4 regions of the Bradyrhizobium sp. NC92 genome follow, and region 1 is predicted to be linked to each of the others. Evidence: predicted binding sites of a transcription regulator. Region 1 holds the regulator's gene; each other region holds the start of a gene.
The links. Region 1 encodes LexA, which represses DNA repair genes until DNA is damaged. Its sites were predicted from a motif close to TGTTCNNNNTGTGTTCNG; they were not measured.

Region 1 (3,369 bases):
CGCAGGAAGCTGCCGCACGGCCTTGAGCGCCTTTTCGAGCAGTTTTGTCATGGACAGAAGATAAGCCGACCCGAGACCGAAAGGAAGTGTGGCTTCTTGCTGGCCAGGGAGGCCTTTTTGCTTCAGTCCCTCCGCTCAGCTAGAACTTGCCGACCGAGTCCTGATTTGTTGCGGAGTTCGCCCGTGGCCCTGATGCCGGTTTCTGACGCACTCGCCGCGGTGCTAGCCGGCGCCGAGCCGCTGGCTGAAGAGATGGTTTGCCTCGACGAGGCCCACCATCGTGTGCTCGCACGCGATGTCGCGGCGCGGCGCACGCAGCCGCCGGAGGCGATGTCGGCGATGGACGGCTATGCCGTGCGCGCGTCCGACGCGGCCATCGAGTCCAGGCTGACCGTCGTCGGTGAGGTCGCGGCGGGTCGGCCGTTCGCGGGAAGGGTCGGCCCCGGCGAAGCCGTGCGGATCTTCACCGGCGGCGTCGTTCCCGACGGCGCCGATGCCGTCGTGATCCAGGAGGACACAATTGCCGACGGCACGCATGTCACGATCAAGGAAGCCGCAATTTGCGGCCGGCACATCCGCCCTGCGGGGGTGGACTTCCGCGAAGGCGACGTGCTGCTGCGCAAGGGAATCCGTCTCACCGAGCGCGATCTCGCCCTCGCCGCCGGAATGAATCATCCTCATCTCGGCGTTATCCGCCGCCCGAGAGTCGCGATTCTCGCCACCGGCGACGAGCTGGTCATGCCGGGCACCGCGCCTGGTCCCGGTCAGATCGTCTATTCCAATGGCTATGCCCTGCACGCCCTTGCCCGCAGCGAGGGCGCCGAGACCATCGACCTCGGAATTGCCGCCGATACGCTGGAGTCCACGTCCGCCGGCATACGCCGCGCGCGCGAGAGCGGTGCCGACATCCTGGTCACGACCGGCGGTGCGTCGGTCGGCGACCACGATCTGGTCCAGCAGGCGCTCAAGGGCGAAGGCATCGCGATGGCGTTCTGGAAGATCGCGATCCGGCCCGGCAAGCCGATGATGCATGGTCGCCTCGGCGCGATGCGCGTGATCGGCCTGCCCGGCAATCCCGTGTCGTCATACGTGTGCGCCTTCCTGTTCATGGTGCCCTTGATTCGGGCCCTGTCGGGCGGTTCAGTGATTCATCATCAGCGCGAGCGCGCCGTGCTGGGCCGCGACCTCGGCGCCAACGATCAGCGCGAGGATTATCTGCGTGCGCGGCTGGAGGTGCGCGACGACGGCACGCGCGTCGCCCTTCCCGTCAGCCACCAGGACTCCTCCCTGCTTGCGAATCTCGCTGCGGCACAGGTACTTCTCGTGCGCGCACCGTTCGCGCCGAAGGCCGAGGCCGGCACGCCTTGCGAGGTGCTGCGGCTGCCCGTCTGAGCTGCCGAGCCACACGCATTCCGCGAGTTTGGCCGCGTTCACTATAAATTAAGCAGTTGCGGAACACATATCGAACATATAGTGTCCGTTCATGATTTGTTTCGAGGATGTAGCGGCTTATTGCCGACTTCATCGTCTCGGAATCGAACGACATCAACCGGGGGACTTTGGTCGAGATGTTGACGCGCAAACAATACGAGCTTCTGCGGTTCATCAGCGAACGTCTGAAGGAAAGCGGCGTGCCGCCGTCCTTCGACGAGATGAAGGATGCGCTCGACCTGCGCTCGAAGTCAGGCATTCATCGCCTGATCACTGCGCTCGAGGAGCGCGGCTTCATTCGCCGCCTGCCCAACCGCGCCCGTGCCATCGAGGTGATCAAGCTGCCCGAGCTCCAGGCCGCAGCCGGCAATCGCCGCGGCTTCACCCCGAGCGTCATCGAGGGCAATCTCGGCAAGGTGCGCGCGAGCTCCAGCCCGCCCGCGGATGAGGGCGAGCGCCCCGTCGCGGTGCCCGTGATGGGCCGCATCGCGGCCGGCACGCCGATCGAGGCGCTGCAGACCCGCAGCCACACCATCAGCGTCCCGCCGGACATGCTCGGCTCCGGCGAGCACTACGCGCTCGAGGTGCGCGGCGATTCGATGGTCGAGGCCGGCATCCTCGACGGCGACATGGCGCTGATCCAGCGCAACGAGACCGCCAATACCGGCGACATCGTGGTGGCGCTGATCGATGACGAGGAGGCCACGCTCAAGCGCTTCCGCCGCCGCGGCGCCTCGATCGCGCTCGAGCCCGCCAATGCCGCCTACGAGGTCCGCATTCTTCCGCCGAACCGCGTGAAGATCCAGGGCAAGCTGATCGGGCTTTACCGGAAGTACTGATACCGGAAGTAAGCGCTACGCGCGCTTCGATCGTCGATCCAAGATTGGAGCGGATACTTGTCCGCTCCGGCTGGATGGTCTTTCTGGTTCTGCGCTGACTGTTCGGCGCCTCTTCCCGCGCGACACTCGCCCATGCGGACACGCGGCCATTTCGCTCCGCCGGTAGAGTTGTGCCGACAGCGCCGATAGTGCGGGCCAAATGCAAGGACGCGAGGTTTGTTCCTATCGAATCCGGGAAAGATAATGTGATCGCGTGCTGCGGATGCGAGCCGCAGATTTGCCCATAACCGAGCAGAGCGTTGGAGGCTTCCACTCTGATAGAGGCCTGCGCCTCGAAAGAGACGCGGGTCGCTATCCCAGTATGAGGAGCACCCGATGTGTGACTATAGCCTGCATGCCGTCGCGACGCGCCCCGCCGAAGTTGGCGAGACGATCGTCACGACAACCTTCCGCGGCACCTCGACGCGCGGCTTCGCCTCCGAAGCCGATCTCTCCGTCGCGGTCTGTCTGCTGCCGGGAACGGAGCTCGCTTTCGCCGATAACGTCCGCTATGACAACCGCTGGATCTGGACGCGAACCGTCAACTCCCGCGTCGGCAAGTTCGGCAAGATCGACCCGCACATTCCCGATCGCCATCATGACGCGATCGAATTTCCGGACGGCAAGTACGTGCTGGTGACGCAGCTCGTCGAAGGCCAGCGCGCGACCGTGCTGCAATTGCCGGTGACGCAGCAAGCCATCGAGCGCGAGCACAAGCCGCAGATCGTCGCCGACACGCGGCCCACGATCACGCGCCTGCCGATCGGCTGACGCCGTCGGCCCCGACCGAAAAGTCGAGGGCCAAATTCAAATGCCATCGCCGGCCGCGGCCGGCGAGATGGTATGGTTTGCGTCCTGCGGGATCCCGTCGGACCGATTTTCCCCGCATCGATCTTCAATCGTCGGCCTGCAAGTCGGCCTCCGATGGCGTTGCGTCCCGGTTGCGAGGCACGGCCGTCTTCGGCACGAGGCTGCCGTCGAAATCCCCCTCGCCGGCGCCGGCCGGCAGCCAAGGACGGCTTGCCCCTCTCGCCCTCACCGCCTGCACCGAAAAACCCTC
Region 2 (3,369 bases), 3.6 Mb from region 1:
ATGCATCGCGTCAGCATCGAGCTTGCGCGGCACGCGCCAGGCGTGGCCGACATCGAGCGCGAGATTGGCGCGGGTGTTGACGATGCGATAGCGGTAGTGGCGCTTGACCGCCGAGAAGCGTGCTTCGAAGGTGTCAGGCACGATCTCGGCCTCGAGCACCGCGATCGGATGCGGACGCAGATGCGCGTTGAGCCCATCGCGAAAACGGCCCGGCGGAAACTGCTTGTCGACGTCGACATGGGCGACCTGACCGCGCGCATGCACGCCGGCATCGGTGCGGCCAGCGCCGTGCACGCGCAAATCCGCTCCGGTCATCGCCTTCACGGCCGCCTCGAGCGCGCCCTGCACCGACGGCAGCGTGTCCTGCACCTGCCAGCCGAAGAACGGCGCGCCGTCATATTCGATGGTGAGCTTGTAGCGGGGCATCGTGTCCAGTTTCGCCGTCATTGCCCGCGAAGGCGGGCAATCCAGTACTCCGTAGCCTATCCGATTGACCGAGAAGCCTCGGCGTACTGGATACCCCGCCTTCGCGGGGTATGACAGTGTCAGGTGAATTTGGATCCCGACCTCAACGGCACGCCGCGCAGGAAGTCTGCGGCCTGCATGCGGGCCTTGCCCTCGCGCTGCAGCTCGATGATGCGGATGGCGCCGTCGCCGCAGGCGACGGTGAGGAGATCGTCGAGCACCTCGCCAGGGGCGCCGACGCCTTTCGCCAATTCGCAGCGCAGGATTTTTACGCGCGCATTCTCGAGCTCGGCCCAGGCGCCGGGGAACGGCGACAAACCGTGGATGTGGCGCAGCACCGCGCGCGCGGGCTTGCTCCAGTCGATCCGCGCCTCGGCCTTCTCGATCTTGGCGGCGTAAGTGACGCCGTCCTCGCTCTGTGCCTTGAGCTGGAGGCCACCGCGTTCGAGCGCGGCCATGGCGCGCACCATCAGGTCGGCACCGAGGCGCGAGAGGCGATCGTGCAGATCGAGCGCGGTCATGCTGTCGGTGATTGCGATGCGCTCGGCCATGGCGACGTCGCCGGTGTCGAGACCGACATCCATCTTCATCACCATCACGCCGCTCTCGGCATCGCCGGCCATGATGGCGCGGTTGATCGGCGCGGCGCCGCGCCAGCGCGGCAGCAGCGAAGCGTGCAGATTGTAGCAGCCGAGCTTTGGCGCATCGAGGATCGCCTGCGGCAGGATCATGCCGTAGGCGACCACGACGGCGGCATCGGCCTCGAAGGCACGTAACTCCGCCAACGCCTCCTCGGTCTTCAGCGTCTTCGGCGTCAGCACGGGAATGCCGAGCTTTCGCGCGGCTTCCTCGACCGGCGTCGGCTGCAATTGCAGGCCCCGCCGGCCGCCCGGCTTCGGCGCGCGGGTGTAGACCGCCGCGATGTCATGACCATGCGCGACCAGCTCGAGCAGCGTCGGCACGGAGAAATCGGGCGTGCCCATGAAGATGAGGCGGAGGGGCATCGACGGAGACCCCTACTCCGCCGCGCGCTTGGCGGCTTTCTCGAACTTCTTCATGACGCGGTCGCGCTTGAGCTTCGATAGATAGTCGACGAACAAGACGCCGTTGAGATGGTCGATCTCGTGCTGGATGCAGGTGGCGTAGAGGCCTTCGGCATCCTCCTCATGCACCTTGCCGTCGAGATCGGTGAAGCGCACGCGCACCTTCGCGGGCCGCTCGACCTCCTCGTAATATTCGGGGATCGAGAGGCAGCCTTCCTCGTACACCGACAGCTCCTCGGACGAGGCGATGATCTCGGGGTTGATGAAGACCCGCGGCAGCGGCTTGGTCTCGCCGTTCTCGTCGCGCTTGGCGAGGTCCATGGTGATGAGACGCAAGGGCTGCGCGACCTGGATCGCCGCCAGGCCAATGCCGGGCGCGTCGTACATGGTCTCGAACATGTCGTCGGCAAGCTTGCGGATCTCGGCCGTGACCTTCTCGATCGGCTTGGAGACCAGACGCAGCTGCTTGTCGGGCAGGATAATGATTTCTCTGAGGGCCATGGCCGCGATTTAAGCCGCGCGCCGGATGCGGTCAATGCGGCCAGGAACCCGTTAACCCCTCGCTAACCATAAAACTTCGCCTTTCGTTAACCATAAAAATTAGGGGGTGGTTAACCCCGATCGTTCCCTCTTCGTTCGCGAATATCGGCGAATCGCGTTAGAAGGGCCCATGAACGAGATCATTTTCATGCTGGGCGACTGGCCGGTGCGCACAATCGATGCGCTGATCGGCTTCGGTGCGCTCGTCCTCATCCTGCTGGTTGTGATTACGGTCGTGATCGCGCGCTCGGGGCGGCGTGGCGCGGAACTCGCCATGGCGCATGCGATCCGGGCCGACGAGCTCGAGGAGCGCCTCGCCCAAGTGCTGCACGCCCAGAGCGAGGCCTCGGGCCGGGTCGACGCCATGACCCAGGCGCTGGCGGGACGTCAGGCCGAGATGGCGCGGGCGGTCAACGAGCGGCTGGATTCGGTGACGCATCGCGTCGGCCAGTCCATGGAACATTCGACCCGCAACACCATGGAGAGCCTGCGCGCGCTGCATGAGCGGCTCGGCATCATCGACAACGCGCACAAGAATCTCACTGATCTCACGACACAGGTGACGACGTTGCGCGACGTGCTCGCCAACAAACAGTCGCGCGGCGCGTTCGGCCAGGCGCGGATGGAGGCGATTGTCCAGGACGGTCTCCCCAAGGGATCCTACGAGTTCCAGTTCACGCTCTCGACCGGCAAGCGGCCGGACTGCGTCGTGTTCCTGCCCGACCAGCGCCCGCTCTGCATCGATGCAAAATTCCCGCTGGAGGCGATGACGGCGCTGCACGACGCCCGCACCGACGAGGAGCGGCGCGTGGCCACGCAGCGGCTGCGCAGCGACGTCATGAAGCATGTCAGCGACATCGCCGAAAAATATCTCGTCACCGGCGAGACCCAGGAGATGGCGCTGATGTTCGTGCCGTCGGAATCGGTCTACGCCGAGATCCACGACGGCTTCGACGACGTGATCCAGAAGGCCTATCGCGCCCGCGTCGTGCTGGTGTCGCCGTCGCTGCTGATGCTCGCGATCCAGGTGATGCAGCAGATCATGAAGGACGCGCGCATGCGCGATGCCGCCGACCAGATCCGCACCGAGGTGATCAAGCTCGGCGACGATCTCGGCCGCCTGCGCGACCGCGTCCTCAAGCTGCAGAAGCATTTTGCCGACGTGAACGAGGACGTGCGCCAGGTGCTGATCTCCGCCGACAAGATCGAGAAGCGCGCCGGGCGGATCGAGGAGCTCGATTTCAGCAAGAGCGATGCGGTGGAGGGACCGCGGCTGGTGGCGACTGGCGCGGGCGAGTTGTTCCCGCGGAAGCTCCAGGCG
Region 3 (3,369 bases), 1.1 Mb from region 1:
GAGGAAGCTTGGACGCTTGCTCGCGGATCTGCTTCACCCATGCGGACAGCCGGTCCTGAAGGGTCAGCTGCTGCTTGAAACGTCGTCGCTTGAACATGGCGCGCTCTTTCCGTGCGAGGAGGCGGGAGCGCGAGCTGAGCGTTCTCATCACCGATAGTGGCCAAGATCCGCGCGGTGATGATGCATTAGGATCCGGAAATGGATCCGCGTCTGTTCAGTTGTGCACTCAGTGCAAAGCGGGGAGGGTGACGATCCAGCATGGCTGATTTGTTGGGCCGCAGAGGTCGGCTCCATCAACCAATGGGGCCGGCTCGCGAGGCGGCCCCAGGTCATCCCAGGAGCTTGTCAAAAGCCACCAAGGCACCGAATGCGGTTGCGGTGACGGCGAGGAAGGCCACGAAATACCATAGGCGATGCATGAGCGGATAATCCGGACGCTCCGCGATGGTTCATGCCGGCTCGACCAGCTCCCATCATTTGGTCAGCGCTTGCTGCACGTCGGCTGATTTTTGCGGCACCAAGGTTCGGGATTCTTGCAATCACCCGGATCGAATGCGGACGGCGCCCGGGCCGCCAACTGAGGCGGCCTTACTGCCGTTGAATGATGCTGGGAGGGAGATTCCCGTCGGCCTTGGGCAGCCCTTCGTCGTCTATCCGCTCCTTGAGATCGGCGGCCCTCTCAATGAAGCCAGCCGCCACTGCTGGGTCGGAACTCGTCTTGGCCAGCTTAAGTAGCGTCGCTGCTACTTCTCGGGTGTTCTTCGTAACCACGGCATTCCCTACATGGATCAAGTGCAGGGAAGATTCTGGAACAGCCAACTCCGTTCCGATGCTTGGTACAAAAATGCACGCAAGCGATAGGAGGCCTCAGCTCCGGGGCTAGCACCGAGCTGAGGCCTTCGTGTCACCGTCACGTTGTCGAGGTGTGAGGCTGCTATCAAGTCACCTGCCAGAGCCCTAGTTCCGGGAAATCAGGGCACTCCGTATTTCTACCTAGGACACCGGGGGGGCACATACGGACAGCACCCAAAATCCACAAAGAACATATTGCGAACTGAGAACAAATGGGGTACATTGGTTTTATCGCCGAGCTGCCTCGCAACCGTTTGTCCCTCACGCGAATCCTCGCCATAAGGAGCACGACCCAATGTCCGCAACTGCCCTGCGTATCGTCGAAGGATCTTCCATGGACAAGAGTAAAGCTCTGGCCGCCGCGCTCTCCCAGATCGAGCGGCAGTTCGGCAAGGGCTCGGTGATGAAGCTCGGCAAGAACGACCGCTCCATGGACATCGAGGCGGTGTCCTCCGGCTCGCTCGGGCTCGATATCGCGCTGGGCATCGGCGGCCTGCCCAAGGGACGCATCGTCGAGATCTACGGGCCGGAATCTTCGGGCAAGACCACGCTCGCGCTGCATACGGTGGCGGAAGCGCAGAAGAAGGGTGGCATCTGCGCCTTCATCGACGCCGAGCACGCGCTCGATCCGGTCTATGCCCGCAAGCTCGGCGTCAACATCGACGAGCTCCTGATCTCGCAGCCCGACACCGGCGAGCAGGCGCTGGAGATCTGCGACACCCTGGTGCGCTCGGGCGCCGTCGATGTTCTGGTGGTCGATTCGGTGGCGGCGCTGGTGCCGAAGGCCGAGCTCGAAGGCGAGATGGGTGACGCGCTGCCTGGCCTGCAGGCCCGCCTGATGAGCCAGGCGCTGCGCAAGCTGACGGCATCCATCAACAAGTCCAACACCATGGTGATCTTCATCAACCAGATCCGCATGAAGATCGGCGTGATGTACGGCTCGCCGGAAACCACCACCGGCGGCAATGCGCTGAAATTCTACGCCTCCGTCCGCCTCGACATCCGCCGCATCGGTGCGATCAAGGAGCGCGACGAGGTGGTCGGCAACACCACGCGCGTCAAGGTGGTCAAGAACAAGCTGGCCCCGCCCTTCAAGCAGGTCGAGTTCGACATCATGTACGGCGAGGGCGTCTCCAAGATGGGCGAGATCCTCGATCTCGGCGTCAAGGCCGGCATCGTCGAGAAGTCCGGCGCCTGGTTCTCCTATGACAGCCAGCGCCTCGGCCAGGGCCGCGAGAACGCCAAGGCGTTCCTGAAGGGCAACCCCGACATCACCGCCAAGATCGAGACCGCGATCCGCCAAAACTCCGGTCTGATTGCCGAGCAGATTTTGGCCGGCACGCCCGAGCGCGACGCCGACGGCGAGGAGCCGGCGGACGAGTAAGCCTCGACCAGCGGAAAGTTTTTCGCGAGGAGCGGGCACTGAGGACGTTGAGTTGCCGACGTCTTCGGTGCCCGTTTCGTTTTGCGTTGCGTTGATCAGGTGGTGCGATGAAGCGTCTGATCTTGACTGGCTGGGGCGGCGGGAGGGAGCTTGCTCAATCGGGGTTGGCCGAGATCGTCATCCCGTTCCATTTTCAATTTGAGTGGGGGCCGCTCCCGCGCGAGGAAAAGCTGTCGGCTTATTTGGCTGCCTACACCGCAGAGCTTGGTCATGCCGAACATTGGTCGGATTGGGTCCGCTGGCCCCGCGGCGCCAAGGGCCGCAAATTGTCGCTGGCTGAATTTTGCGAGCCGTACGACGAGATCGAACTCTGGTTCGGAGCGACTGCCAGCGACCAATTGCAACTGGTCTGGTTGCTCGATCACCTCGGCAACCATCCTGCATTGGCGCAGAAGGTCGGGCTGCGATTGCTGGACTCCGACCTGTTTTTCGGCCCCGAATATGATTTCGCCGAGGGCGAACGCTATATTACCGTCGGGGATATCGGTGCGGAGGAGTTCGAGATTGCCAAATTGGCCTGGTCGGCCTACCGCGCGCCGACCCCGGAGCCCTGCATCGATCTGCTTCACCGCGATCTGAGCGCCTTGCTGATGCTGCGGCCAGCCTTGCTTCAGCTTCTGGCAGAGCTCCCGTCGCCTTTGACAGGGCTAGGCGCGACCGAGATTCGATTTCTGGAGATGCTCGACTGGTTTGCAAACACGAATCCGTTGTTCCATCTACGCTCGCTACGGGGCACTTACGTGTGGGGTGAGGTCGAACTGGGATATTTGCTCGAAGGCCTTGCCCTCGGCCCCAAGCCAGCCGTGGCCGGGCTGGGCGACGAATTACGCACCATCGATCTTGGCAATCTCAGAGCCCGGCACGAAGTTTACCTTCGCAGCCGCTTGTCGCTGACCGAATTCGGTAAGGCTGTCGTTGCCCATCAGGAGGATTTCAGCCGTTACAATCCGATTGATCGCTGGTGGGGCGGCGCGCATCTGACCAACGACAGGCTGTGGCGCTACGGCGCTGTCCTGACGAAGCCCTGAGGGCGACGGCGTGACGCGGCTCATTGTGACGACAGATTCGTCCGC
Region 4 (3,369 bases), 3.7 Mb from region 1:
GCTTCGCCCGACCGCGTCTGGCCGGCCGGCTGATGGCGCTTTGCGGCCTGGTGCTGGCATTGGCGGCGGGCGCGACGCCGGCGGCGGCGCAGGGCAAGCTCGAGGCGCAATATGAGGCGACGCTGGCGGGCATTTCCGTCGGCAAGGGCGCCTGGAACATCGATATTCAGGACGACGTGTTCTCGGCGGCGGCCGCCGGCGGCACTAGCGGGCTTTTGAAGTCGTTCACGGGCGGGTCCGGCACCGGCGCCAGCCAGGGGCGCGTGGTCAACGGCGCGCTGGTTGCGACCGGCTACCAGGCCTCCACCACCACCCAGAAGAAGACCGAAGAGATCCGCATCACCCTCGACAAGGGCAATGTGAAGGATTTTGCCATTCTGCCGGAGCCGCCGGTCGATCCTGATCGTATCGTCGTCACCGAGGCGCATCGCCGCGGCGTGTGGGATCCGATGACGGCCTCGCTGCTGCGCGTGCCCGGCACCGGCGATCCCGTTGCGCCCGAGGCCTGCCACAACGCCGCGCCCGTGTTCGACGGCCGCATGCGCTACGAGCTCAAGCTCGATTTCAAGCGCATGGAGACCGTGAAGGCGGAGAAGGGGTACAAGGGCCCGGTCGTGGTCTGCGCGATCTATTTCGTGCCGATCGCCGGCTACATCCCCGATCGCCCCGTGATCAAATACCTCGCCGCCCAGCGCAACATGGAAATCGCGTTCGCCCCCATCGCCGGCACGCGCATCCTGGTCCCGTTCTGGCTGAAAGTGCCGACCCCGCTCGGCCCGGCCATGCTGGAAGCGACGAGCTTCATCACCGCCCCCCAGCCGCCAAGGGTGGCGAAGACGCAGTAAGTTTCTCCGTCATTCCGGGGCGCGCCCCTTGGCGCGAACCCGGAATCCATCAGGCCGCAGAGACGGTTGCGCGATGGATTTCCGGGTTCGCGACTGCGTCGCGCCCCGGAACGACGAGGGTTCGGCGGAGGCTAAGCAATATCAATCACTTACCTACTGTGCATGGGGTTGTTTTCGCACTTTGTGTTTTGACGGCCCTCATCCGGGAATCCATTTGACTCCTCCCCGATTCTGATTCGACTCAGCCTCATCCCCAGCTTTAACCACCCCGGTCGCTTGTGCGCCTCCGCAAAACTCCATCTAGTGCGCAACCAACACGAGTCCCGCGACATGTTGCGTGAACGGAACGGGACTCAATAGGGAGTCAGCGATTCGGCCGCGATTCGTTCTAGAGTCGTTCCGAAGCTTAAAGCGAACGGGAAAAGCGTCGCAAAGTGAAACAGTTGCGCGGGATTTGGGGAGGGCGCTCCCACACCCTCGGTGTGCCCCTCACCCTGAGGAGGCCGCGCAAGCGGCCGTCTCGAAGGGCGAGGGGCTTGGCTTGCCCAGCAGCACCAGCCGGGCCTTCATCCTTCGAGACGCGCTGACGCGCTCCTTAAGGATGAGGAACGAAGAGCAAGCCCCCTCACCGCCCCATACAGCACTGACATTCGCCCCAATCGCCATTACCTAATCCCCCAGACATGGCTTTTTCCTCCTCTCCCTTCGCCTCCGAGCGCGCACCCGGTGCGGGCGTCACTGCGGTGCTCGGTCCGACCAACACCGGCAAGACCCATCTCGCCATCGAGCGGATGCTGGCGCATCCCTCAGGGCTGATCGGCCTGCCGCTGCGCCTGCTCGCGCGCGAGGTCTACAACAAGATCGCCGACCGCGCCGGCGAGGCCAGCGTCGCGCTCGTCACCGGCGAGGAGAAGATCAAGCCGAAGAATCCGCGCTATTGGGTCTCGACCGTCGAGGCGATGCCGCGGGATCTCGACGTCTCCTTCCTCGCCGTCGACGAGGTCCAGATCGCCGCCGATCTCGAACGCGGCCACGTCTTCACCGATCGCATCCTCAACCGCCGCGGCCGCGACGAGACGCTGCTCTTGGGCGCCGCCACCATGCGCCCGATCATCGAGCGCCTGTTGCCGGGCGTCTCCATGATCACGCGGCCCAGATTGTCGCAGCTCGAGTTCGCCGGCGACCGCAAGATCACGCGCCAGCCGCGCCGCACCGCCATCGTCGCGTTCTCCGCGGATGAAGTCTATGCGATTGCCGAGCTGATCCGCCGCCAGCACGGCGGCGCCGCCGTGGTGCTGGGCTCGCTGTCGCCGCGCACACGAAACGCGCAAGTCGCGATGTTCCAGAACGGCGACGTCGATTATCTCGTCGCCACCGACGCCGTCGGCATGGGCCTCAATCTCGACGTCGACCACGTCGCCTTTGCCTCCGACCGCAAGTTCGACGGCTACCAGTTCCGCCGCCTGACGCCGTCCGAGTTCGCGCAGATTGCGGGCCGCGCCGGCCGCGCCACCCGCAACGGCACCTTCGGCACCACGGGCCGCTGTGCGCCGTTCGAGCCCGAGCTCGTCAATGCGCTGCAGAACCACACCTTCGATGCCGTGAAGGTGCTGCAATGGCGCAATTCGAAGCTGGATTTCTCCTCGCTCGGCGCACTCCAGGTCTCGCTGAACCTCGCCCCCGGCCACGAGACGCTGACGCGCGCGCCGATCGCGGAGGACATGCGCGTGCTCGATCACGCCGCCCGCGACGGCGAGGTGCGCGATATCGCGCATGGCAAGGCCGCCGTGGAGCGCCTGTGGGAAGCCTGCCAGGTCCCGGACTACAGAAAGCTGTCGCCGGCCGCCCATGCCGAGCTGGTGACGACGCTGTACGGCTTCCTGATGCGCAAGGGCTGCATTCCCGATGCCTGGTTCGAGTCCCAGGTCACCCAGGCCGACCGCATCGACGGCGATATCGACACGCTGTCGGCCCGAATCGCCCAGATCCGCACCTGGACCTTCGTCGCCAACCGCCCGGACTGGCTGAAAGACCCCGAGCGCTGGCAGGGGATCACGCGGGAGGTCGAAAATAAATTATCGGATGCGCTCCATGAACGCTTGACTGAGCGTTTCGTTGATCGCCGGACCAGTGTATTGATGCGCCGCCTGCGGGAGAACACGAGCTTGAATACTGAAATCGGCAAGACCGGCGAAGTCATCGTCGAAGGCCATGTCATCGGCCGCCTCGATGGCTTCACCTTTGCACCGGATGCGGCGGAAGCCGGCTCCGATGCGAAAGCCTTGCAGGCTGCAGCGCAAGCGGTGCTCGCCGGCGAGATCAACGCGCGCGCCGAAAAGCTGGGCAATGCGCCGGACGAGCAGTTCGTGCTGACGTCCGAAGGCATCATCCGCTGGACCGGCGATGCGGTGGCGCGGCTCGCCGCCGCAGACGACGCGCTGCATCCGCGCATCCGCATCATCTCGGACGAGCGCCTGACCGGCGCCCCCCGCGACAAGGTGCAGGCGCGGCTCGAGCTCTGGCT

Region 2: N2602_RS04030 (DNA recombination protein RmuC) is a predicted target of LexA. The motif match lies at 2,131-2,148, and genes of this name have one in related genera.
Region 3: recA (recombinase RecA) is a predicted target of LexA. The motif match lies at 1,039-1,056, and genes of this name have one in related genera.
Region 4: N2602_RS38010 (helicase-related protein) is a predicted target of LexA. The motif match lies at 1,230-1,247, and genes of this name have one in related genera.

What each region holds. Positions count from the first base shown of each region.
Region 1 covers NZ_CP104171.1:4,505,766-4,509,134, forward strand. The annotation lists gene N2602_RS21095 (hypothetical protein) at 1-51, opposite strand, end outside; gene glp (gephyrin-like molybdotransferase Glp) at 184-1,392, shown strand; gene lexA (transcriptional repressor LexA) at 1,569-2,270, shown strand; gene N2602_RS21110 (hypothetical protein) at 2,646-3,080, shown strand; gene N2602_RS21115 (ComEC/Rec2 family competence protein) at 3,205-3,369, opposite strand, start outside.
Region 2 covers NZ_CP104171.1:859,718-863,086, reverse strand. The annotation lists gene truA (tRNA pseudouridine(38-40) synthase TruA) at 1-426, opposite strand, end outside; gene fmt (methionyl-tRNA formyltransferase) at 546-1,469, opposite strand; gene def (peptide deformylase) at 1,482-2,009, opposite strand; gene N2602_RS04030 (DNA recombination protein RmuC) at 2,179-3,369, shown strand, end outside.
Region 3 covers NZ_CP104171.1:5,556,385-5,559,753, reverse strand. The annotation lists gene N2602_RS26310 (hypothetical protein) at 1-97, opposite strand, end outside; gene recA (recombinase RecA) at 1,148-2,236, shown strand; gene N2602_RS26300 (DUF1835 domain-containing protein) at 2,344-3,324, shown strand; gene N2602_RS26295 (hypothetical protein) at 3,335-3,369, shown strand, end outside.
Region 4 covers NZ_CP104171.1:8,174,224-8,177,592, reverse strand. The annotation lists gene N2602_RS38015 (DUF3108 domain-containing protein) at 33-845, shown strand; gene N2602_RS38010 (helicase-related protein) at 1,529-3,369, shown strand, end outside.